Roseimaritima multifibrata: one gene and its partner. The protein of the gene in region 1 binds, or shares a complex with, the protein of each later gene. Links are inferred from orthologs where the notes say so. Each region holds a gene or a part of one and is shown in the gene's direction. Other genes may lie near its edges.

The links.
Region 2: the proteins of fliG (region 1) and fliM are in contact, whole or in part, in a crystal structure (PDB 4QRM), measured with the Thermotoga maritima proteins. The link is inferred for Roseimaritima multifibrata from one-to-one orthologs. Residues at the interface, in WP_004082903.1 of Thermotoga maritima: Phe122, Ser125, Glu126, His127, Pro128, Gln129, Thr130, Val133, Glu157, Arg161, Leu164, Leu165, Arg167, Ser169, Glu171, Val172, Glu175, Ile176, Asn179, Lys182; in WP_004081085.1 of Thermotoga maritima: Tyr124, Leu127, Asp128, Ile130, Met131, Gly132, Gly133, Pro134, Glu136, Pro139, Arg141, Thr144, Glu145, Ile146, Glu147, Ser149, Ile150, Lys153.

The regions. Positions count from the first base shown.
Region 1 is NZ_CP036262.1:1,002,308-1,013,339, forward strand. The notes cover bases 5,276-8,102. They hold fliG (flagellar motor switch protein FliG), read left to right. Parts: upstream 5,276-6,094; coding sequence 6,095-7,111; downstream 7,112-8,102. Other genes in these bases: FF011L_RS03800 (6-pyruvoyl trahydropterin synthase family protein), read left to right, coding at 5,276-5,611; FF011L_RS03810 (U32 family peptidase), read right to left, coding at 7,108-8,102. Also shown: FF011L_RS03765 (aldo/keto reductase), read right to left, coding at 1-486; FF011L_RS03770 (hemerythrin domain-containing protein), read right to left, coding at 486-962; FF011L_RS03775 (Sec-independent protein translocase subunit TatA/TatB), read right to left, coding at 1,089-1,364; FF011L_RS03780 (Sec-independent protein translocase subunit TatA/TatB), read right to left, coding at 1,425-1,613; FF011L_RS03785 (hypothetical protein), read right to left, coding at 1,768-2,079; FF011L_RS03790 (leucine-rich repeat domain-containing protein), read left to right, coding at 2,570-3,820; FF011L_RS03795 (molybdopterin-binding domain-containing protein), read left to right, coding at 3,902-5,095; more of FF011L_RS03800, read left to right, coding at 5,114-5,275; more of FF011L_RS03810, read right to left, coding at 8,103-9,465; FF011L_RS03815 (histidinol-phosphatase), read right to left, coding at 9,829-10,662; FF011L_RS03820 (Na(+)/H(+) antiporter subunit D), read right to left, coding at 10,675-11,032. UniProt on the Bacillus subtilis protein: One of the proteins that forms a switch complex that is proposed to be located at the base of the basal body.
Region 2 is NZ_CP036262.1:1,790,105-1,801,211, forward strand. Bases 4,399-7,300 are described here. They hold fliM (flagellar motor switch protein FliM), read left to right. Parts: upstream 4,399-5,271; coding sequence 5,272-6,330; downstream 6,331-7,300. Other genes in these bases: FF011L_RS06575 (glutamate-5-semialdehyde dehydrogenase), read left to right, coding at 4,399-5,236; fusA (elongation factor G), read right to left, coding at 6,571-7,300. In the rest of the region: FF011L_RS06560 (glucose 1-dehydrogenase), read left to right, coding at 1-98; FF011L_RS06565 (hypothetical protein), read left to right, coding at 131-898; FF011L_RS06570 (anaerobic glycerol-3-phosphate dehydrogenase subunit C), read left to right, coding at 912-3,878; more of FF011L_RS06575, read left to right, coding at 3,965-4,398; more of fusA, read right to left, coding at 7,301-8,658; FF011L_RS06590 (BamA/OMP85 family outer membrane protein), read left to right, coding at 9,117-10,508; FF011L_RS06595 (BamA/OMP85 family outer membrane protein), read left to right, coding at 10,561-11,107. UniProt on the Bacillus subtilis protein: One of the proteins that forms a switch complex that is proposed to be located at the base of the basal body.

The DNA.
Region 1 (11,032 bases):
CAAGCCCGAAGTGACCAGTTCTTCCATCGCTGCCCACGTTTCCGCGATCGGCACCGCGTCCATTGCCATCTTTGGATCGTCGGCAGACGGATCCGGGAACCAGCCGGGTGGATAGTTCGTTTCGAAATCAACGAATTGCAACGCAATCGGGAAATGGATCAGATACAGATCGAGGTAATCGACGCGGAGGTCGTTCAGCGTCCGCTGTAGGGCTGGGCGAACATGTTCGGCGCGATGGTAAGTGTTCCAGAGTTTCGACGTGATCCAAAGGTCTTCACGAGCGACGGTCGATTGCTGCAGAACCTGTTGCAGCCCGACGCCGATCTCGGATTCATTGCCATAGTCACAGGCGCAATCGAAATGTCGATAGCCAACTTGGACCGCTTCATCAACCAATGAGGCACAGCGGTCAGGAGCGACTTTCCACATGCCTAACCCCAGTTGAGGTAGTTTGTCGCCACTGGAAAGTGTCAGCTTATTATCCATCAATCACCCACTCCTAGGTCTTCTTCCAAAGCAACTAAAATCAAATTCAGCTCGGCCGATTCGTGGGCTTTTAAAGCCTTATCAAAGACTTGGAACTGAGCTGCCAATGCTTCGCACTGGGTCAGTTGTTCCAGGTCTCGTTGGTTGGCCGAATCCGCTAAATCTCGAGCCAATACAAATAGCTCAGCATGTTGGGCTCGGAGCGCATGCGCTTGGTTGTCAAGTCGCGGCGAGGATTCAATGGCATCTTCAAAGTAGCCGTAGGCTTCTTCTAAAGAAAAATGAAAAGCCAGTTGATCTCTTAAAGCGCCCAGGGTTTCCGTAAATTCTCGATTATGGTTGGGCATCGCTTGCGGTTGCGCGCTCCAGGCTCGAAGCCGTTCGAGCAATTCTTTCAGTTGTTGATGATCCGCTTTGATTTCTTGTAGAAACGCGGCGTTGATCGTAACGCGACCCGCAGGCTTGTCGTCTGACATGATTTCATTCCTTAATCACTGCTATGAAAGGTCCGCGAAGGAAGCTGCGACGGGACTCTATTGTAAGCGGTGAATGAGGGTGCCGCGGCACCGCTGGCGAAGAAATCGGCTAGCAATCAGAAAGAATTAAGTTTGCTCGACCGGGGGGGGCGAGAACTTGGGGGCCGACGTAGTCGTTCCAGGCCCAAAATCGTCGTCATCATCTTCTTCTTTTTCAATCGGCTTCGGACGGGACATTTCCAATTCCGCCACCCGAAACTGATTCTGGATATCGCTCATCCCACGTTTCAGTTCGCTGTAGCTTCCCCCTAGAGTTCTCGCAACTTCCGGTAGTTTTGCCCCGAACAACAGGACAGCAACCACACCGATAACCCCGAGCTCAAAAAAGCTAAGTCCAAACACGAACAGGTACCTTGGAAGGGAGCAATGAAATCAATGGTATTAACACAGACGTTGTGAAAATTAGACGACGGGCTTCGATTTTGAGTCACTGTCTTGAGGAACATCGTCCGAATCGCCTTGGTCGCTCATCCCGCTTTTGAACTCATTGATGCTCCGTCCCATGTTTCGCATCAGCGACGGCAAACGAGCTCCGCCGAATAGCAATAATGCGACAAACAAGACGATCATCATTTCGGGTAAACCGGGCATAGCAAAAGCTAACAGTTGGGTGCTCATGTAACACGCTCGCGAGTGGAGGTAAGGTGGGCCAATGTTCTATTTTATTGTACCCAGGCTGCCTGTCAAAGGCTCGCCAGATTTCGTCAATCGCGAAGGATTGCCCGAAGTTGATAGCGAACCTTCATCATAGCCAATCCTGCAACCGATCAAGGGCTACCATCAGTTGATTCCACTCTGTGACCACTTCAAATGTCTCCATGCTGCTGCAATCGTCACGATCGAACCCTTTTTCGCTTAGGCGAATCTGCGAATCCAGGACGAACATGCCCCCCGCCTGGGCCTGGCAGGCTTTCTCAGAGGGCGAATCGCAGGAATCATCATAGGTAGGGACGATCTGCTGCATCACTTTGTGGACGGCCCAGAGGGCCGCACGGCGAGAATCGGTTGCGGAAACGACTGTGCGAACGGTTCCGGACTGAACGTAGTACTTTGCCATCTGATTTGATTTCCGTCGTTGGGGGTAAGGACTTCTGACCAAAGTTGAAAGGCCCAGGGGGACAGCCTCTCTTTCGTACTATTGGTATCGCTGGCTGTGGGACACGTCAGGTCCAAGCCCTCGGGACCCTCTTTTTTCCACGCCGTCAGTTTTTGGTTGCCCTCAAATGCTTTGTCGGTCGATTCTGCCGATCCCCCCCGAATCTGGCGGTTTGGGCACGACGGAGGTTTTCAGCTGGTTACACGTGGCGAAGTCGCCTTGCTGCGGTAGACGATCGCACCCCCCGAAGTCCGCTCAATATGCCTAAGTCCACGCCGTTCCAACCTCCCTTTCGAATCGCTGATTAGACTCGGTAAGCTCCGCGACCCAGTAGGCAGCCTGCGGCAGCCGTTGGGTGGTTGAGAAACGTCAAAACTGTCATAATTTCCCTGTCATTGCTTTCACTATGCCTGTCTCGCCTACATCTCTCTTTCTCCCTCGGAGAGTCTTCATGCTTCGCATCTTGCTGCCCAATCTTTGTTGCCTGACCATCCTTCTTGCCTGTGGATGCGACCGCCAACGCACCGTCGACCAGGTTCCCTACCAAGAGCGGGATCAGGAAGTGCTGGAACGTGAATCGCTGGGCCCCAAACCCAATCCGTATTCCAAAATTACCGCGAAAGAAAACAAGCCGTCGGCTGCTAAGGCGACGATGAAACCGGCACCTGCAAAACCGGCCGCTGTAAAACCGCAGCCCAAGCCATCGATCGATGATGCCGATGCGGTTGCAGCGATTGAATCGGGGTCCATCCCCGTCAAAATTCGCCGTGATGGTGATGGCGCAATTATCGATGTCGATTACCGAGGCACCGAAGTGTCCGACGCCGATCTCGCTCCGCTGACCAAGCTGCCCCGCTTGCGAGCGCTCCGTTTGGGCGGAACAAAAGTGACGAACGAAGGCCTGAAAACAATCGGTCAGATCAAATCGCTTGAAGACCTAGACCTGCGTGATTGCCCCGTCGGAGACGACGGGCTTGCCGAGTTGACCGGACTAAGCAAACTGAAAGCCCTTCGCTTGTCGGGAAAATCGGGTGACTGTGATGTCAGTGATTATGGAATGGAACACGTCGCCAAGCTTACCAATCTAAAGGTCCTGGCAGTCGATTTTTTGTGGGTTAGCGAAGAAGGGCTTGCTGAACTGGCGCCCCTTACGCAGTTGCAGGAACTTTATCTTGCCGAAACGACCATCGGCGACGAAGCGATCGGTCTTCTGGCACAGTTTCCAAATTTGAAAAAGCTACGGATCTCGCGGACCCTGATCGGCGCAGACGGGATGGCCGATATCCCCAAGCTAAGCAAGTTAGTCGAACTGGACTTGAGCGAATGCTCGCAGCTGAGTGAAGATGCGATGGTTCCACTTGGTGAGTTAAAGGAAATGCAGAAACTGAATCTCTGGCGTCTGAATATCTCCGATGCCGGGATCGATCCTTTGAAGTCGCTTGAGAAACTGACTTGGTTGAATCTTGATAACACCCGTCTAACGGACGCTGGGCTGAAGAACCTAAGCGAGATGGACCAGTTGACCTTCCTGCATCTTGGTTCGACGTTGATTACAAACGATGGACTAAAAGAACTGGAAGGCATGCAAGGCCTGAAAGATTTGATCGTGACCCGTACGGCGGTGACTCAAGAAGGTGTTGACGAACTGCAGCCGAAGATTCCGAATGCCAAAATTCAGTTGCTCTATCTGGGTGACGAATAGTGGCTTGCTAAGTGCGGAGAAATCCTTTGCGCCTTATCGATAGCTAAATAGCACGTCCGACATGCTGGAAAGGTTAGTTCCATGAAGAACCCTCTTTGGACCTGTTCGGCGTGCTCTTTGGCGTGTGAAGACCTGCAGATGGGGCTCACCGAAAATCAGTTGACTCTCCAGCCTGCCTGCGGGCTGGCGGAGCGACAATTGCAGCAGCGAATCTCCAGCAGCGGTGCGGTTGCCTATCTGAATGGGCAGCCCGTTGATCCTGTGCAGGCGATCGACGCGCTGGCGACGATTTGGGACAGCGCACGCGATCCGGTCCTCCGTGGAAGGTTTTGCGATTTGCAAACCGCCCGATCTGCGGTTGCTTTCGCTGCAGCAAGCAACGCCGTCATCGACCTGCCTTCCTCCGCGACACTGCGTTCTCTATTCGCTGCGGTCTGCCGTGATGGGGCGACGATGGCGACGCTTGGGGACGTCCGGCAGCATGCGGACCGAGTTGTTTTGATCGGTGATTGTCTGACGGAAATGCCACGCTTGGCGGAACGTTTCTTCCCCGGTGTCCCCCCGCTTTTGCTGTTGGAACGCGATGCCGATTTTTCCGTGTCGGCGGATTCAATGTCGCCAGGAGCCGTGGTTCAGCGGCTGGATTCCAGTTGGAGTTCCTGGCTGCGTGCTCAGCAGTCTGATCCGAGTGGTATGGATCACGCGGTCGCTGGCTATCTGCAAGACGGCAAATACACCGCCTTGATCCTTGCTGCAAATGCGTTGGATCAGGACGAATTGGCGGCGACTTGGTTGCTGAAATGGATTGAGCAATTGTCCGAATCGATGCGAGCCGTATTGGTCGCTCCCGATCAATCGACTGCAGCAAAACAAGTCTTGCTTTGGCGAGCAGGATTTAGCGGTCCCGTTCGGTTTCGCGATCAAATTCCAGAACCACTGGAAAAGGTCCCCTGCGGTGACGTTCAGTTGATCCTCCAACCGTCGTTGCCGTTGGTCGCTCCGAAACAGCTGGAACAACAGATTCGCACGCGTCGACAGGCGGGACAGCAAACCATTTTATTAGGCGACCAAGCGACTCCTGTGTATCTGTCTGCGGCTGCAGATCTCTTTTTGGCACTGGACTGGCCGGGGCAGGAATGCGGGGGGACTACGGTCCGCGGCGATGGTTCGGTAACCTTGCCGCTGCCGCCGCTGAACGTTTTTCGAAACGAGTTGCCGGAACCCTTTAACGCTGAGCAACTGTTCGCTGAAGTCCTTCTTTCACTGAATGTCTAAACCTACGATTTGGTCTCTATGCAATCCTCTACTGCGACGTTTCGAGTTGACGTTACCAAAGAACAATTCGTTTTTTCGGCTGCTCATTTTATTACCTTTGCAGGCGATATTTGCGAGCGGATTCATGGGCACAACTACGGTGTACGTGTTGCCGTCGAAGGTCCACTGGATGAAAACCGCTACGTTGTCGACTTCATTGCCCTGCGCGATGCGGTGTTAGCGGAAACCAGTCAGTGGGACCATCACATTCTGCTTCCAACCAAACATAAAGAGATTTTGGTTTCTTCGGACGATAAAGAAACGACGGCTCGTTTCCGTGATCGCCGTTGGGTCTTTCCGAATGAGGATTGCATTCTATTGCCTGTCATTAACACGACGGCGGAGGAACTTGCCCGCGTTCTAGCCGAACAGGTTCGTGAGCGGACTGGCGATGCGTTTGGGAATGCCTTGTCTTGGATCGAAGTTGCTGTCGACGAAAACCACGGACAGTGGGGCGTCTGTCGTCTGCCCTGGTAAGCGTGAACCGATTGCGACAAGTAGGCCGGACCAAAGAGCAACATCGATACCGTTCCGGCAAACTACAAGTAGGCCGGACCAAAGAGCGACAGCGATACCGTTCCGGCAAACTACAAGTAGGCCGGACCAAAAAGCGACAGCGATACCGTTCCGGCAAACTACAAGTAGGCCGGACCAAAGAGCGACAGCGATACCGTTCCGGCAAACGCGTCCTGCCTTATCACGGGTCCGATCTCCGTCGCTATCGCACCTCGATCCGGCTAACGCGACTCATCGCTCCGCCTCTCGGGACGTGCGATTTATAAGAGGTGACTTTTTAAGGCATGTCGGATAACCGTTACATTCGGTTTTGTTTGCCAGCTTTCCGGGCGAACCGACTGGATGGGGTGAGTGGTTTTATGGATTCATCGTCCGATGCCGATGGAAAGGAGTGCGGGCACCACCTCCCTAAACTCCATTCAGTCCACAGCGATGGTCGATTTGATGACAGAAACCGCAGTACTTGGCGAAGACGGCTTGCGTAAGGCAGCCATTCTGATGATGTCATTGCCCAATGACGTTGCTGCGAAGGTTCTGGCCAAATTGCCTCCACGTCAAATCGAAGCAATCAGCATTCGCATTGCGCAGATGGAATCGGTGGGCGGTACCGAGCAAGAAGTGGTGATGGCCGAATTCCTCACCAGTGAAGCAAGTGCGGTCTTTGCCAGTGAAGGAGGGCTTGAGCGAGCGAAGGAATTGATCAAGAGCGCGCTAGGGAAAGATGGCGCGGACGTGTTGGGTAATCTGCAGCAAACCATCGACGCCATGCCGTTTGGCTTTTTGAAAAAGGTCGATCCGCAAACCCTGCTGCAGTTCATTCATGAAGAGCATCCGCAGACGATCGCGTTGTTGATGAGCCACACCGCGGGGGCCTATGGGGCCGAACTGCTGGCCGGTCTGGGGCCCGAAAAACAGTTGGAAGTGATTCGCCGAATCGCGGCGATGGGGCGTACCAGTCCCGAAGCGGTCGATGAATTGGAACGCGGGCTGGAGCAGCGTTTGAGCACCATGGTCAGCCAGAAACATGCCAAGGTTGGCGGCGCGGAAAGTGTTGCGGAAATCCTTAACGTTTCTGAACGGTCGATCGAACGTACGATCATGGAATCGCTTAATCGTGAAGATCCCGAATTGTCAGACGGGATTCGGCGGTTGATGTTCGTGTTTGAAGATATCGCCAAACTGACCGACCGCGATATTCAGTCGCTCCTTAAGAACGTGGAAACCGCGCAGTGGGCGATGGCTCTTAAGGGAGCCAGTGAACCGTTGCAGGAAAAGGTCATGCGAAACATGAGTTCGCGAGCCGCAGACAATTTGAAAGAAGAGATCGACTTTCTCGGCAGCGTGCGCGTTTCCGAAGTGGAAGGGGTGCAGCAAAAGATCGTCGACATCGTCCGCCATCTGGAAGATTCCGGCGAACTTTCCAGGCCAAGCGGAGACGAAGAGGAAGAATACGTGACCTAGATGATCGCCAGTGGGTCACGTTTCGATTCCATTGTCCCGCGAGTCACTCCGACGCGGTTTAGTGCTTTTAGTTCTTTCCACACGCTTGCACCATCTTTGTGACCGGCCAACAGTTCTTGGTAGGTTTGCAGGATGGATGCGGTATCCGCAGCGTTTTCTTCAAGCAGTTCAACACGGAAGTGTTGAATCCCTCGTTTCTTAAAATCGCTGACCGCTTCTGCGGCACTTTGCGGGACTGCGTTGTAAAGCGTGTTGCGGCAGGCGATGTCGGCTTGCAGTGGATGTTCAACTCCGGTGCGATCTCGTAGCGAAACCACGTGGGTGTCGCAAGGACGACCGCAATTGGTTTTGTTGGTCCCTTCGGAAAGAACCGAGCAGAATACGCAGTGCTCCATATGGAACATCGGCATATGTTGATGCACGACGATTTCTAGCCATTCTGCTGGAACGGCATCGATCAACGCCATCAGTTGTTCGCGGTTTAAGTCGTAGGAAGGAGTGATCCGCTGAGCGCCCAGTGAATGCATCCATCGCGCCGACAAATCGTTGGCAACGTTTAAAGAAAAATCGACGATCGCGGGCCAGCCTTGCTCGCGGCAGAATGCTAGTGCAGCCAAATTGCGGCACAACATTCCCGCCGGTGGCGTGCGGCGGAGGACGTTAAATAATCCCAGTTCACCTGGCTTCTGGATTCGCAGCGAGGCGATCATGACTTCGGCTTGATGCTCCGACGCCAGTCGAATTGCCTCGCCGTACAACCGAATATCCTGGAAGTCGGCGTAGAGGTGTTTGATTCCGAACTCGGCGGCCGCAGAGATTTGTTCTAGGCTGCGGCAAAGGACCGTCAGGCGTTCGGTGGTTGGAGCTTGCTGTGCGGCATCGGTGCGAACTTCACCCGCTGGTGCCATTCGTAACGTTTTTAGTGCGTCGGTGCGAACTTCGCGATGCTCCGGCGTAACCGACTGCTTCTGTAGGTTCTCGACAACCGATCGGCGCAGTTTGTTGATCATGCTGACAGGGACCATGGGGCTCCCTTCGATTCGGCATGAGAGTTGACGAAGTTCATAGGACGAACCGCCCAGTCGCCCGATTTTCTCTCGGATCATTTCATCGGTCGCCGGTAGATTGCGAGCTACCTGCAATGGCTCGGTACCTGAATCGCTGGCGGTGTTGCCCGAAGCGGTGGTGGCGGTCACCTGCAAAGGTTGCCCGGCGATGGCGGTCACTTGCATATCAAGTGGTTGGCAACGCTGTGGGTCTTTACCACCGTAGGACCGTCGTAGCCGACGGTTTAAGTCGGGGTCATCCGATTTCCAGACAAGCTGACCGACATGAAGTTCGTCAAAGTCGATGTCGCCGCGTCCGAAAACCACTTCGATTTCAGTATCTTTGGCCGTCGTTCGGTCGACCGAATTGCCGTCGAGATACAAACCAAAAACCCGGCCGCCTTGTTGGGTGCCCTCTTCACGTCCCCCGGCAAAGCCCAGGCCATCGCCTCGAGCCAGTGTCCGCTGGAGTTCCAGGATCACGGAATGAGGTTTGACTTCGGTGATGCTACCAAGCAGGATCCCGCGTTTTGCAGAATCTTTGCCGGGGACAAGTTCCTTGTGATCACAGCCGTTCAACCAGCCCTGCGAAAACCCTCTCGAGAAGGAAAGTTGCATGTCATCAACCGCTTTGGCGGGCAGGTTGACGACTCCGTCGGCCATCGCTTGATCGATCGCGTTTCGGTAGTGAGCGGTGATATTGGCGACGTATTCAGGGGTCTTCAGCCGGCCTTCAATTTTTAAGGAGCAGATCCCGGCTTCGATCAGTTCCGGAATCAGCGCATAACCAGCTAGGTCTTGGGGGCTGAGGAGGTAACGGACGTCGCCCAGGTCCTGGTCTTCGCCATCGCAGATCAGTTCGTATGGCAGGCGACAGGCCTGGGCACATTGCCCGCGGTTGGCGCTGCGGCCCCCCAGCGATTCGCTGGTCAGGCATTGTCCGGAATAAGCAACGCAGAGTGCCCCGTGGATGAAGGCTTCTAGCGGCATATCCGTTTGACTGTGGATTTTTGCGATTTCCTTGACCGAGGTTTCGCGAGGAATCACGACACGTGAAATGCCTAGTTCCGCCGCGACGGCAATCGTTTCGGCACTGGTCAGCGTCATTTGGGTTGAGGCGTGAAGTGGCAGCTGGGGGCAAATCTGCCTAGCCAGCCGAGCGACGCCAAAATCCTGCACCAGGATCGCGTCGACGCCCACCTGAGCAATCCTCGCTAGGATCCGTTCCAGGTCTGCCAGTTCGTTGGCAAAAGCGAGCGTGTTGACCGTTACGTAACCCAAGACACCACGATGATGGAGGGTCGACATAATCGAGTCCAAATCGTCGAGGTGAAAATTGCTAGCTCTCGCCCGGGCATTGAAGCCGCAGTCCAGCCCAAAATAAACGGCATCCGCCCCATTTTCGATGGCTGCTGATAAACACTCCCACTGGCCAGCCGGGGCTAGCAATTCGGGGGCTCGCCGCGGTGTGGGCTGAGAAGCTAGCGGCGAAAGTGAATCGGATGGGGCCGGAAGAGGCATTTAATAGCTGTTTTCAAGAGAAATGGACCTCCCGTCCAGCTTTGGAAACGTGTCGCCTATCCTTGGAGCAACAACGTGGAGGCCGCAAGAAATTATCTATGGGCCTGCTAAAACCTATCCGCAACAGGGGAATTGCGGAAGTGGCAAAACCTAGGCTTCTAAGCTTCGCAGGCTCGCTTTGGCATCGGCGATGGAAACGGTCTGACGCTTGCGGTTCAGGAAGAAATGGACATCTTCGTACCCGGCGTCCGACAGTTTTTGCAGGGCAATTTCATACCCGTCGGCAACGCGTTCTGGCTGATGGGCGTCCGCTCCGAGAGTGACGGGGATGCCTCGCTGGCACATTTCCTTCAGCATTCCCGGAAACGGATTCATTTCCGAGATCTTTTTGTTGACCCCCGACGTGTTCAGTTCCATCGCGATCCCGGTCGCGGCAATTCGGTCTAAGGCCTCGCGGATGTCATCCAGAACGGCCTCCGGTTGCCATCCATCAGCGGTGAAGTTCTTGATTAGGTCTGGATGTGCCAGTGAATCAAAAAGCTTGGTTTCGGCAGCCTTCGCCAACAGGCGGAAATAAAGCCGCTGCATTTCCTGAGGATTGCTGTTCCAGTATCGAGCCCGGTATTCGGGGATTTGCGGATGCACGGATCCCAGCACAAAGTGGAACTCCGCTGAATCGAGTTGCTTTTCCAGGTAGGCTTCGTATCCCTCGAAATAGTCCGCTTCCAGTCCCAGGCGAACGTCGACGCGGCCTTCCCATTCTTCGCGAGTCTGGGCGACCAGGTCGACGTATTCTTCGAACTGGTCCTCCCGCATTCGGACCGCGTGGGAGAACCCACTTGGCATCGGGTTGTGGCACGTGACCAGTAGCCCGCGCAGGCCCCTCGCCTCGGCGACCGCCGCATACTCTGTCGGCTGGCCGTCAGCGTGCATGCATAAAGGTGTGTGCGAATGGGATTCAAACAGCAAAGGTGCAACAGTCATGAAGAACAAACATCACATGTAGTAAAGAACCAAACAGAGCGCGAGCAAAATGGTTGCCCAGATGGTCATCGTTCCCGTCGGCCACGCACGTCCAAAGATTCCTCGAGGGCTGAACAATCGCTCAACCCCTCTGAGAAACCAGTTGAGCGTATCCATTGCGGTTCGGCGTAGGGTGCCATCAATCATCACAATCGCGGTCCCGCCCCACTGAATCAGTTGCGGGAAGGCACGGCGATAGATCCAGTCCGTATCCAAGTTCACTGAGCGAATCTCAGGTGGATAAAGATGGGTTTTCATCAAAAATACGAACGCCAGGGCGGCGAACAATAGTAATTGTAGTTGAGTGACGACATGCGTCACGGTGTACGGA
Region 2 (11,107 bases), 790 kb from region 1 along the record:
GTCCTGTCGATGGACTCGATCAGTACAAAGAGATGATGCGGTTATTGGTGGAAGACGACGACGCCCTGAAAGTCTATGTAAACGTCGCTGAAGAGTAGGGCCAGCAAGGGTACGAAGGTGAGTTGAAACGATGAATCAAATGATCCTTCTGTACCTGCTGATGAGCCTGTTGGTTGTGTCCGCGTCGACAATGGCGGGGACATCCAGGCGGTTCCGGCTGGCGGTATTGATTCCGCTTTCGTTAGCCATTGTTACAGTTGGGTGGCTGTTTGGTTTCGGAGCCAAACAGGATTTGCCCGGCCTTGGGGCCCCTGCGGCGTGGGGCTGGTTCCCACTGATCGCCGCTTGGGTTTGGAGCACGCTTGCGAACCCTTCGCGATGGGTCTTTCCTGTATCGATCTTGTTGGCTTGGTTCACCCTGTTTGGGTTTATGGCGGTCAATGAGCCCCTTTCGGTTCGCTTTCTTCTAACGACCTTGCATCACACGCTGATCGCGGCGCTGGCGGCATTGGCTTGGCTGGGGTTTGCTCAGCTTGTGCGACTGGGGGCCGGAGGTTTGGATGTTGAAAATCGCTTTCCCGCGAATCTTGGTTTCCTTGTTAGACTATCTGCAGGACTAGTGATCGGCCTGCTGACTGTTTTGGCTGGCTTGTTCTTAGTTCCGGGAAAGCCACTGCAGTTGCAGTTGCCACTGGCGATGGTGGTTGCAGCGGCAGAAATGTTGGCCGCCTTCTGTGTTTGGCGAGGTTTTGGGGAATTGGCCCGTTCGGGATTCCCACAAACCTCGAAAGCAAAGTGGGCGAACGGGCCGGTTTTGCTGGCCGTCTTTGTCATTGCTGGCTTCAGCTTTGCGTGGATTCCAATCATTCTGACCGGTGCCACGCGGCTAGGTCAGTGAACTCGAGGAGAGAATGGACGTAGAGCGGAGGCGGATTCAAGATGACCTGCGAGGCAACCTGAAAGGAGAGGTGCTGTGTGACGATGTGACTGCACAGTTGTACGCAGGGGACGCCAGTATTTACCAACTTCGTCCGTTGGGAGTGGTGCGCCCGCGTAATCTGCAAGATGTGGTTACCTGTGTTCGGTATGCTTCGGAACATCATCTAACCATCCATGCCCGAGGAGCTGGAAGCGGCGTTTCCGGCGAGTCCTTGGGGCCTGGGTTATGTCTCGATTTTTCTTGTTATCTCCGACGCAGCGAATTGTTGGACGATGGCGCGCGGGTTCGCGTGCAGCCCGGGGTCGTACTGGCAAACCTCAACCGTGAATTGGGGTCGATCGGGCGCATGTTTGGACCCGATCCCGCAACCCGTAGTGTGACCACGATGGGGAGCGTGCTTGCGGTCGATGCGTCTGGCAGTCATTACCTTCGCTATGGATCCGCGCGGGATACGATTGAATCGATGCAGGTCGTTACCGCTGAAGGCGAAGTTCTTGAATTGGGGCAGCATTCGCCAGAGGAACCGGGGACCCCGGGCGTTTGGGCAGCAGGCGTGCGGCGAGTGATTGACCGCAATGCCGCCGCGATGGAAAAACTTCAAATGGAAGGGCGGCAGCTGCGTGGCGGTTATCGAATCGATGACTGCTCCGCAGGAGAGAAAATTGACCTGGCGAAGTTGACCGTCGGTAGCGAAGGGACGCTTGCACTGATCACCGATGCAACCATTCGTACGGAACCGGTTCCCGGGCATCGCGGAGTCGCATTGCTCTTCTTTCATCGCTTGGAATTGGCGGCTCAAGGGGCAATCGCCGCAGTGCCTCAGGGAGTTGTTGCGTGCGACCTGATGGATCGCCGTTTGCTGGAAATCGCACGCGATATCGAACCCCGCTATGAGGAATTGATTCCACGCGATGCCGAGGCGATGTTGCTGGTCGAAATGCAGGGTGATTCATTGTCGGAACTGCGGGATCGATTAGCCGCTTTGGTGAAAGAACTGCGTGATTCGCTGGGGCTTGCGTTTGCCGCGGTGTCGACGGTCCAGCGAAGTGAACGGAATGTTTATTGGCGGCTTTGTCGACGTGTGATCCCACGCGTCTATCGCCTGAAAGGGAACTCGCGGCCGCTGCCGTTTGTCGAAGATCTTCTGGTTCCGCCTGCTTCGTTGCCCAAAGTCCTGACGGAGATTCAAGCGGCGCTTCAAGCCGAACAGACGACGGCGTTCATGTTCGCGCATGCCGGGCATGGGCAGTTGCATGTTCGTCCGTTTCTTGATCTGGCAGACGCACAGGATCGGATTCGCGTGCGGGCGCTCTCGCAGCGAATTTCCGAAGTCGCCTGGAAACATGGCGGGACTTTATCCGGGGAACATGCTTCGGGGCTAAGTCGATCTTGGTTGCTGCCCAAACAGTACGGCGAGTTTTGGCGTGCAATGCCGGAGATCAAGCGCTTGTTTGATCCTCGTAATCGCTTCAATCCAGGGAAGATCACCGGGGCCAGCATGCAGCAGGTCAATGAAAATCTTCGGCCGGTTGAAGCTTGCATTCAAATTGATAGTGAATGGAAAACCGAAGGCGAAGCGGTTGAGGTCGAAACGGTCGCTGAAATCCAGCCTGCCGAACCTCCCAAGCGGTTGCCTGTCCTGCAGGTCTGGACGGGCGAAGAGACCATTGACCGGGCCGCTCGCGAGTGCAACGGATGCGGTCGCTGCCGCACGAACGCTCCTGAACAACGGCAGTGTCCGGTGTTTCGCGCCTTCCCTATCGAAGAGGCTTCGCCTCGGGCCAAGGCGAATCTGCTCCGTGGCGTGCTTACCGGGGATCTGGATCCGGCCGCGCTTTCCAGTGAACGGGGCAAGGAGGTCGCTGACCTCTGTTTTAATTGCCATCAGTGCCGGCTGGAGTGCCCTGCTTCGGTCAATGTCCCCAAACTGGTGAATGAGATCAAAGGGCAGTATGTCGCGACCAATGGGCTTCCGTTGTCGGACCTGCTGCTGTGCCGATTGGATACGTTGGCACCGATCATGGCCCGCCTGCCTTGGCTGAGCAACCGTTTGCTAAGCAATCGGTTGTCACGTTGGATGTTGGAACGAATGTTTGGGCTGTCCGCGGCTAGGCGTCTGCCCGAGGTCGCAAATCGGACGTTCCTGCGATACGCGTCACGCCGCAAACTGACTCGGCCGATTCGGCAAAGTGGACGGAAGGTCGTTTACTTCATCGATCACTTCGCCAACTACCATGACACCTCGGTCGGAAAAGCGCTGGTCGAAGTCTTGCTGCAGAATCGAGTCGGGGTCTATGTTCCGCCAAAGCAGCTTTACAGTGGGATGTCCCACATCTCTGCTGGCGATCTGAAGACGGCCAAAAAACTGGCCGCACAGAATATCCAATTGCTGGCCGATGCCGTGCGGCAAGGTTATCAAGTCATTGTTTCGGAACCGGCCGCTGCGTTGTGTTTGAAGCGTGAGTACCTGAACCTGATCGACAATGAAGACGCACAACTGGTCGCTGACAACACGTTCGAGGCCTGCCGTTATCTGTGGGATATGCACGGCCGCAATGAACTGACGCTCGATTTTCGGCCCGTCACTGCCACCATTGCCTACCACCTTCCCTGCCACATTCGCGCTATGGACGATGGACAGCCTGGCCCGAAGTTGATGGGCCTGATCCCGGGATTGATGGTGAAATCGGTCAACGCGGGATGCAGCGGGATGGCCGGAACTTGGGGGCTGCAAAAGAAAAATTACCGCAAGAGCCTCCGGATCGGCTGGCCCATGATTTCGGCAATGCGTGACGCGAAAGCTCAGATTGCCGCAAGTGAGTGCAGTGCATGTCGAATGCAGATTGAACATGGGGTCAATCAGGCAGCGGTGCATCCCTTGAAACTGCTCGCCTACGCTTATGGGCGGATGCCCGAAGTCGGTAATTTGCTGGTTTAAAAGCGACGTTGACCTTTCTCGGTCGTTTGCGGACAATTGAAAGGGTCGAAAACTCTTACTTTTTACACATTGAATGGGATTACTTAATGGCTACGGCCGCAGCTTCCGATCTTCAGACGCATTGCAGCACCATCGCTCAACGGGCTCACGAAGCCTCCAGAGAGCTCGCAGGCTTAGACACGGCGACCAAGAACGCTTGGTTGCTGGCTTCTGCTGACGCTCTAGTCGCGGGTTCTCCGTCGATTCTGGCAGCCAATAAACTGGATATCGAAGCCGCCCCCTCGTATGGGCTGAGCGACGCACAGGTCGATCGCTTGGTGCTAAATGACCAGCGAATTGCAGGGATTGCCACCGCTTTACGGGAAATCGCAGCCCTGCCCGATCCGTGTGGAGAAATCATCGAGGGGCAAACCCGTCCCAACGGTTTACAGATGGAAAAGGTAAGAGTCCCTCTGGGGGTTGTCTTTTTTATCTACGAAAGCCGCCCCAATGTGACTGCGGATGCTGCTGCCATTTGCGTTAAAAGTGGCAATGCGGTGATCCTTCGAGGTGGGAAAGAAGCGGCCCATAGCAGCCAGGCGATTGTTGAAATTCTGCAGCAGACAGCCGCGACGCACGGGGTTCCCGCCGGAGCTGTCCAGTTGGTCGATACGCCAGACCGCGACGCGGTTGGGTATTTCCTCAAAATGGATCAGTGGATCGATGTGGCTATCCCACGCGGTGGCGAAGGCTTGATCCGGCGAGTCGCTTCAGAAGCGGCGATGCCTGTGATCAAACATTTCGACGGCAATTGCCACGTCTATGTGGATGCCGACGCCGACCTGGAAATGGCGGTGAATATTACTGAAAATGCGAAGTGTCACCGGATGGGCGTCTGCAACGCTTGCGAATCCTTGCTGGTGCACCAAGCGGTGGCCGAGCAGTTCTTGCCGCTTGTTGCCGAGCGATTGAAGTCGCGTGGCGTGGAGCTCCGTGGCGATCAACGCGCATGTGCGATCACTCCGATGACCCCCGCCAGCGAAGAAGATTTTGGCGCTGAATTCCTCGGGCCCGTGATCAGTGTGGCGGTCGTGGATGACCTGCAGCAGGCGATCGATCACATTGATAAGTATGGGTCCCATCATACCGATGCAATTGTCACCAAGGACCTGAAAGCGGCTCGGACCTTTACGGCAGCGGTCGATAGTGCCGCCGTGATTGTCAATGCAAGCACCCGTTTTAACGACGGTGGCGAATTCGGCCTGGGGGCAGAGATCGGGATTTCAACCGATAAATTCCATGCACGTGGACCCTGTGGTCTCCGTGAGTTGACGACCTATAAATATGTCGTTTATGGCGATGGTCATATCCGCGGATAAGGGTGCCTTCATGCTAGATGCAAAGAGACAACGGAATGTCTGAAGAAGAACCACTCAGCAACAGCCAAGTCGAGAGCTTGCTCAAGCAGATGGAAACAGATGCTGGGGAGCCTCCGCGCCCTGGCGCCGGAGACCCCGAAGCGGCCGCACAAGTCGATTCTCCGGAAGAGGCTTCTGCCGGGGTCGGTGTTGCCATGCCCGGGATGCCGCAAGTACGAACCGTTAACTACGATTTCAAACGCCCGGAGCGAGTTGGCAAGGAACAGATGCGAGCGATGCACAGCCTGCACGAGGGGCTGGCTCGTAGCTTTGGGGCCACGGTGTCGGGGATGTTGCGGACCATGTTGGAGGTCAAATTGATCAGTGTCGATCAATTGACTTACAGCGAATTCGTCTTCAGTCTGGATAACCCAAGTTGCTTCAATGTGCTCAAGCCAGAGCCACTTGAAGGGCACTGGATTCTTGATATTTCGCCTGTCTTGTCGTACGCGATCATCGACCGAATGCTTGGTGGTGACCCGCATCCGGTGGAAAGCCTGCGGCGTCCGCTGACCGAAATCGAAACCCGTTTGATTGGGCGACTGGTCACCGCGTTCAGTGTCGAATTAACCGAGGTCTGGCGGAACATTGTTCAGTTGGATCTGACGGTGGAGAGGGTCGAAAGTAACCCGCAATTGGTCCAGATCGTCCCTCCCAACGAGGTCATAATTCTGATCGGGTTGGAGGTTTCACTGGGAAGGAATCGCGGAATGATGAACCTGTGTATTCCCTTTAATACGATCGAACGCTTCAATTCGCAGCTTTCCAACAACGGTTGGGTCGGGTACAGCAAGAGTCGTCCCAGCGATGAATCGCGTCAGCAAGTTTCGCAGTTCATCGACGACGCGGTCGTCGATATTGTGGTCACGCTAGCCAAGTCGCGGATCAAGACCGGCGAATTGTTGGACCTCTCGGTCGGTGACGTGATCACGACCGAGAAGGACGCGCAGTCACCGCTCGAACTGTCCGTCCAGTCGGTGCCGAAGTTCACCGTAAAGCCTGGGGCTCATCGAGGCAAGAAAGCGGTGCGGATCGATTCGATCATCGAAGATTAGTCTGTGGGGCGTTCTGGTTGCCGCAGCGGATCTCGCTTGCTTTTGGGCAGAAAATAGGGTGGGAGATTTGGCAAGAAAATAGGGACAGGAAAATGGTGTCGCCTGCGCCGTGGGGTAGGTGCCTATTGGTCCGGCCTGCATGGTTCCCCATGTCTTGTCGCTTGTTGGGCATGAAAAAACGCTCGCCAGAGAAGTTCTCTGACGAGCGTTTTGGTTGACCGTTGCCGGGTGGCGGGATCGTTATTTGGATCCAACCAGATCGGCTTTCTTCTTGTCTTCGATGATCTTTTCTTGGACGTTCGAAGGCGTCTGAGCGTACTTCAGCAGTTCCATCGAGAAGGTGCCCTGACCTTGGGTCATACTTCGCAGGTCGGTGGCATAGCCAAAGGTTTCTGCGAGAGGCAATTCACACTGAATGATGCTGTTTTCGCCTTGGGTGTCGGTGCTGGTGATCAAACCACGACGCGAAATTGCGTCTCCAACGACGGGACCTTGGAACGATTCGGGGCATTCGATTTCGACGTGCATGATCGGTTCCAGCAGGACGGGGCCTGCCTTCTTGAAGTTCTCACGGAAGAACTCTTGTGCACACGTGTAGAACGACTTTTCCGAACTGTCGACATCGTGGTAGCTACCATCGTCCAGTTCGATCTTCATGCCTACCACGGGGTATTCGGCAATCGGGCCTTTGGAAAGCGAATCGCGGAAGCCTTTTTCGACGGCAGGGATGTACTGCTTAGGAATACGTCCACCGACGACCTTATCTTCGAATTCGAAGCTATCTTCGCTGTCCGATTCGATAGGGATCAGTTTGCCAACGATGTGAGCAAATTGGCCGGAGCCCCCGGTCTGCTTCTTGAACTTGTGGTTAAAGGCAAGTTCTTTGGTGGGAGCTTCGCGGTAGCTCACTTTAGGAGCACCAACTTCGACATCGACTTTGTATTCACGTCGCATACGTTCGACGTAAACTTCCAAGTGCAATTCGCCCATTCCGCTGATGAGGATCTCTTTGGTTTCCTCGTCGGTGAAGACGCGGAAGGTCGGATCCTCTTTGCGGAAGCGTTGTAGGGCTTTGCCCATCTTGTCCGAGTCTGCACGGCTGACGGGGTTGACCGACATCTTGATAACCGGTTCAGCGATGAACATCGATTCAAGGGTGCAGGCGTCGCGCCCGGCTGCGTAGGTGTCACCGGAAGCGGAATCGATACCCATGACAGCGATAATGTCGCCGGCGGAGGCCTTTTCGATTTCTTCCCGTTTGTCCGAGTGCATTCGAACGATACGGCTGAAGCGTTCTTTACGTCCGGTACGTTGGTTGACGTAAGTGCCACCCTTTTCGATCGTACCTTGGTAGATTCGCATGAAGGTCAACTGACCAAACGGATCGTCAGCGATCTTGAAGGCCATGCCAACGAAGTCACGCTCCGGATCGGGAAGCAGTTCGATACGCTTCGTTTCGTCCTTGGGGTCACGGCCGCGGATTTCGCGATCGAGTGGGCTAGGAAGGTACTTGATAACGGCGTCCAGCAATGGCTGAACCCCTTTGTCTTTGTAAGCGGTTCCGAGGTATACCGGAGTCGCACCCGCAAGAACGGCTTCGCGTGTCACGCGTTCCATCAATTCGGTGCTGACTTCTTCTTCGCTGAGCAGCAGTTCCATCAGTTCATCGCTGAACATCGAAAGCGATTCGAGCATGTGAGCGCGAGCGGCTTCGGCTTCTTCTTGCAGGTCAGCAGGGATTTCTTTTTCGGCAACGATTTCGCCGCGATCCCCTTCGAAGTACAGAGCCTTCATTTTCTGCAGGTCGACGACGCCGCGGAAGTTTTCTTCGGCTCCGATGGGGATCTGCATCAGGAACGCTTCGGCACCCAGTTTTTCGCGAACTTGAGCAACCACTCGGTTCGGGTTGGCTCCGGTTCGGTCCATCTTGTTGATGAAAGCCAGCCGTGGAATTTGATAGCGTTTCATCTGGCGGTCGACCGTGATCGACTGACTTTGAACGCCACCCACTGAACAAAGAACCAGTACGGCTCCGTCCAGTACGCGAAGCGAACGTTCCACTTCGACCGTAAAGTCAACGTGGCCCGGGGTGTCAATCAAGTTGATCGGATGGTTTTTCCAGGAAACGCTCGTCGCGGCACTGGTAATCGTGATACCACGCTCACGTTCCAGTTCCATATGGTCCATCGTGGCCCCGTCGCCATCGCCTCGAACTTCTTCGATCTTATGGATTCGGCCGGTATAAAACAGGATCCGCTCCGAGAGGGTCGTTTTACCCGAGTCGATGTGGGCACTGATACCAATATTACGCAGTTTCTCCAGACTCATTCGTACACCTGAACAACATTTGGTTTCCTGGAGCCGTATACCACGCTGGTCACGAACTTCGGTTAACCGGTACTTATAGGGGGTAAGACACGCTAACCGCTGAAAAGTGACGACGGCGCATGAAATTTTTGGGTGATTTATCGGCAATATCGCAAACAAGAGGCCTGTCGGAAAGGGCAAAAACGCGGATTTTTAGGGGTTATTCCATACCTCAGGACCAGCGATTGACGAGTTCCCTCGCTTAGAAAGTCGCGGACCGAGGCGTTTTGTGCGAACGAAGGGGGCGGGGCGGCAGGAGACACGGGGGGATGCCCGTTGTACTGGGCAGCAAAATCCCAGCCCGACGCACTCGCCCGCTTTTTTCGCTTTTCCTCCAGAATGGTCTTGTGGTCATTGCCAAGGAATAGGTACTAACCGCCTGCTGTATCAGCCTACCGTCATCAGGAAAGGAGTCCGGAATGCCGCTCAGGCTGGCGATATCCCTAACGTTTAGTGCGTCCCTATTCTTCCTCGCTACCACTGCGCTTGCTCAGTTCGGTGGAGGTGGTGCTGGAGGAGGAGGCGGCGGAGGTGCGCCTCCGCCAAACGAACGCCCTCGCTTCTCTGACCATGTCAATGAGATGGGAGGACTGCGCGTTCGCCGTGAAAAGGGGACCGCAATTGTGGCGGACGTGCAAATTCGGGGAAACCGATTTGTTAGTACCGCGGCCATTCTGCAAAAGCTGGAAACCCGCGTCGACCGCTTGTTCGATGAAGAGCTTGTCATGAGCGACATTCGGGCACTGCGAGAATTCGGGGCCTTCTCCGATGTCCGCTTCCGGATCGAAGACGCTGCGAACGGCAAAGTCGTGATTTTCGACGTGGTCGAACTTCCCACGGTTTCGGACGTTATCTACTTCGGTAATCGCGGGTTAAATGATCGAGAGCTAAAGGGACGTTCTGGGTTGCAACCGAAGGACCCTCTGAACGAATTCACGATCGAATCGGCGGTTCGCCGCTTGGAAGATTTTTACCGTGAAAAAGGTTTCAATAATGCGGTGATCCAATCGGTGATCGGGCATGATAAGGATCCCCGTGCCGTGATCTTTCGGATCAACGAAGGGGAACTGGAGCGGATTGCCAAAATCAATATGGTCGGGAATGAGATCGAGGGTGACGCTCGGCTGAAGAAGGTCATTCGGTCTCGAGAACCCTTTATGCGTTTCGGGTATTACATCAACAATCCAGCGAATCTGAAACAGATTGATGAGGATGTCGACATCCTCACTCGCTATTACCGAAACCTCGGGTTCCTGCGAGCTCACGTTAGTCGTCAGATCGAGTACGACGATTCTGGGCAGTGGTTAACGGTCACTTTCGTGATTGTCGAGAACGAACGATACATCATCAACGATATTCAGATCGTAGGAAATGAGTTCGTCGATGAAGCTCAGCTTCGCGAACGTTTGACGCTGAAAGCGGGTGACTACTTCAGCGGCATGAAAATGAATTTGGACGTCAGTGAGCTGACTTACTCTTACGGAACGCTTGGGTTTATCTACTGCGAAGTCCAGCCCCAGCCGGTGATGCGAGACGAGCCTGACCGCGTCGATTTGGTCTACAAGATCAGCGAAGGCGATCGCTGGAAGATCGGTCAGATCTTTGTCAATGTGGAAGGTGAGCCGCATCTGATGCGGGAAACCATGTTGCTAAATCAGTTGGATTTGGTGGAGGGGCAGTTCATTGATCGCCGCAAACTGGAATCAGGACGCAATGTCTTGAATCGTTTGCAGCTGTTTGAAAATAACCCAACGCTTGCCGATCCACCGGACATTAAAGTGGTCCCTCAGGAGGGAAGCTTTGAATATTGATATGAATACAGCTCCGACTTCTAAAGCTCCTCAAACCTCTGGTTGGTCACCTGTGCGAACCGCATCGATGTCGCTTCCGTGCCGTCCGATTTCAAGTCGGCTGGTCGTCTGGGGGGCCAGTTGCTTTGGGCTGTTGGTCCTTGCGACCGGCTGTTCTCAGCTGCCGCAGTCGAAGTCTCCGGCGCCGTTCACCAATTCGGTTGGTTCGAGCGGGCAGGTGTCGCCTGCAACCGATTTGGTTGCCCAGGTTGGAACCCCTGGTGTCGTTCAGCCCACCGTTGGTGGGCAAACGGTAGCCAGCGGGCAAGCGGTTCAGCGACCGGCAGATCCGTCGGTTGGAATCGTACGGGCTCAAGGGGGTGGTTATGCCACGCCTCCGTCTTACCAGTCGGGTGACACCCTTCCACCTCCTCAGCCTTACAACGGTGCACCTTACAATGGGCCACCGGTAAGTGCGGTCCCCGAGGCGGCAGGAACCGTGTTTGCCGATCCTGCCTTCCACGGTACGGACTTTGCCCCGCCGCCACCGATGCCTTATGCCCCTCAAGAAAACGTGGCCGACCTCTATATCAATGGAGCTCCGGGACGGACCGGCAAGA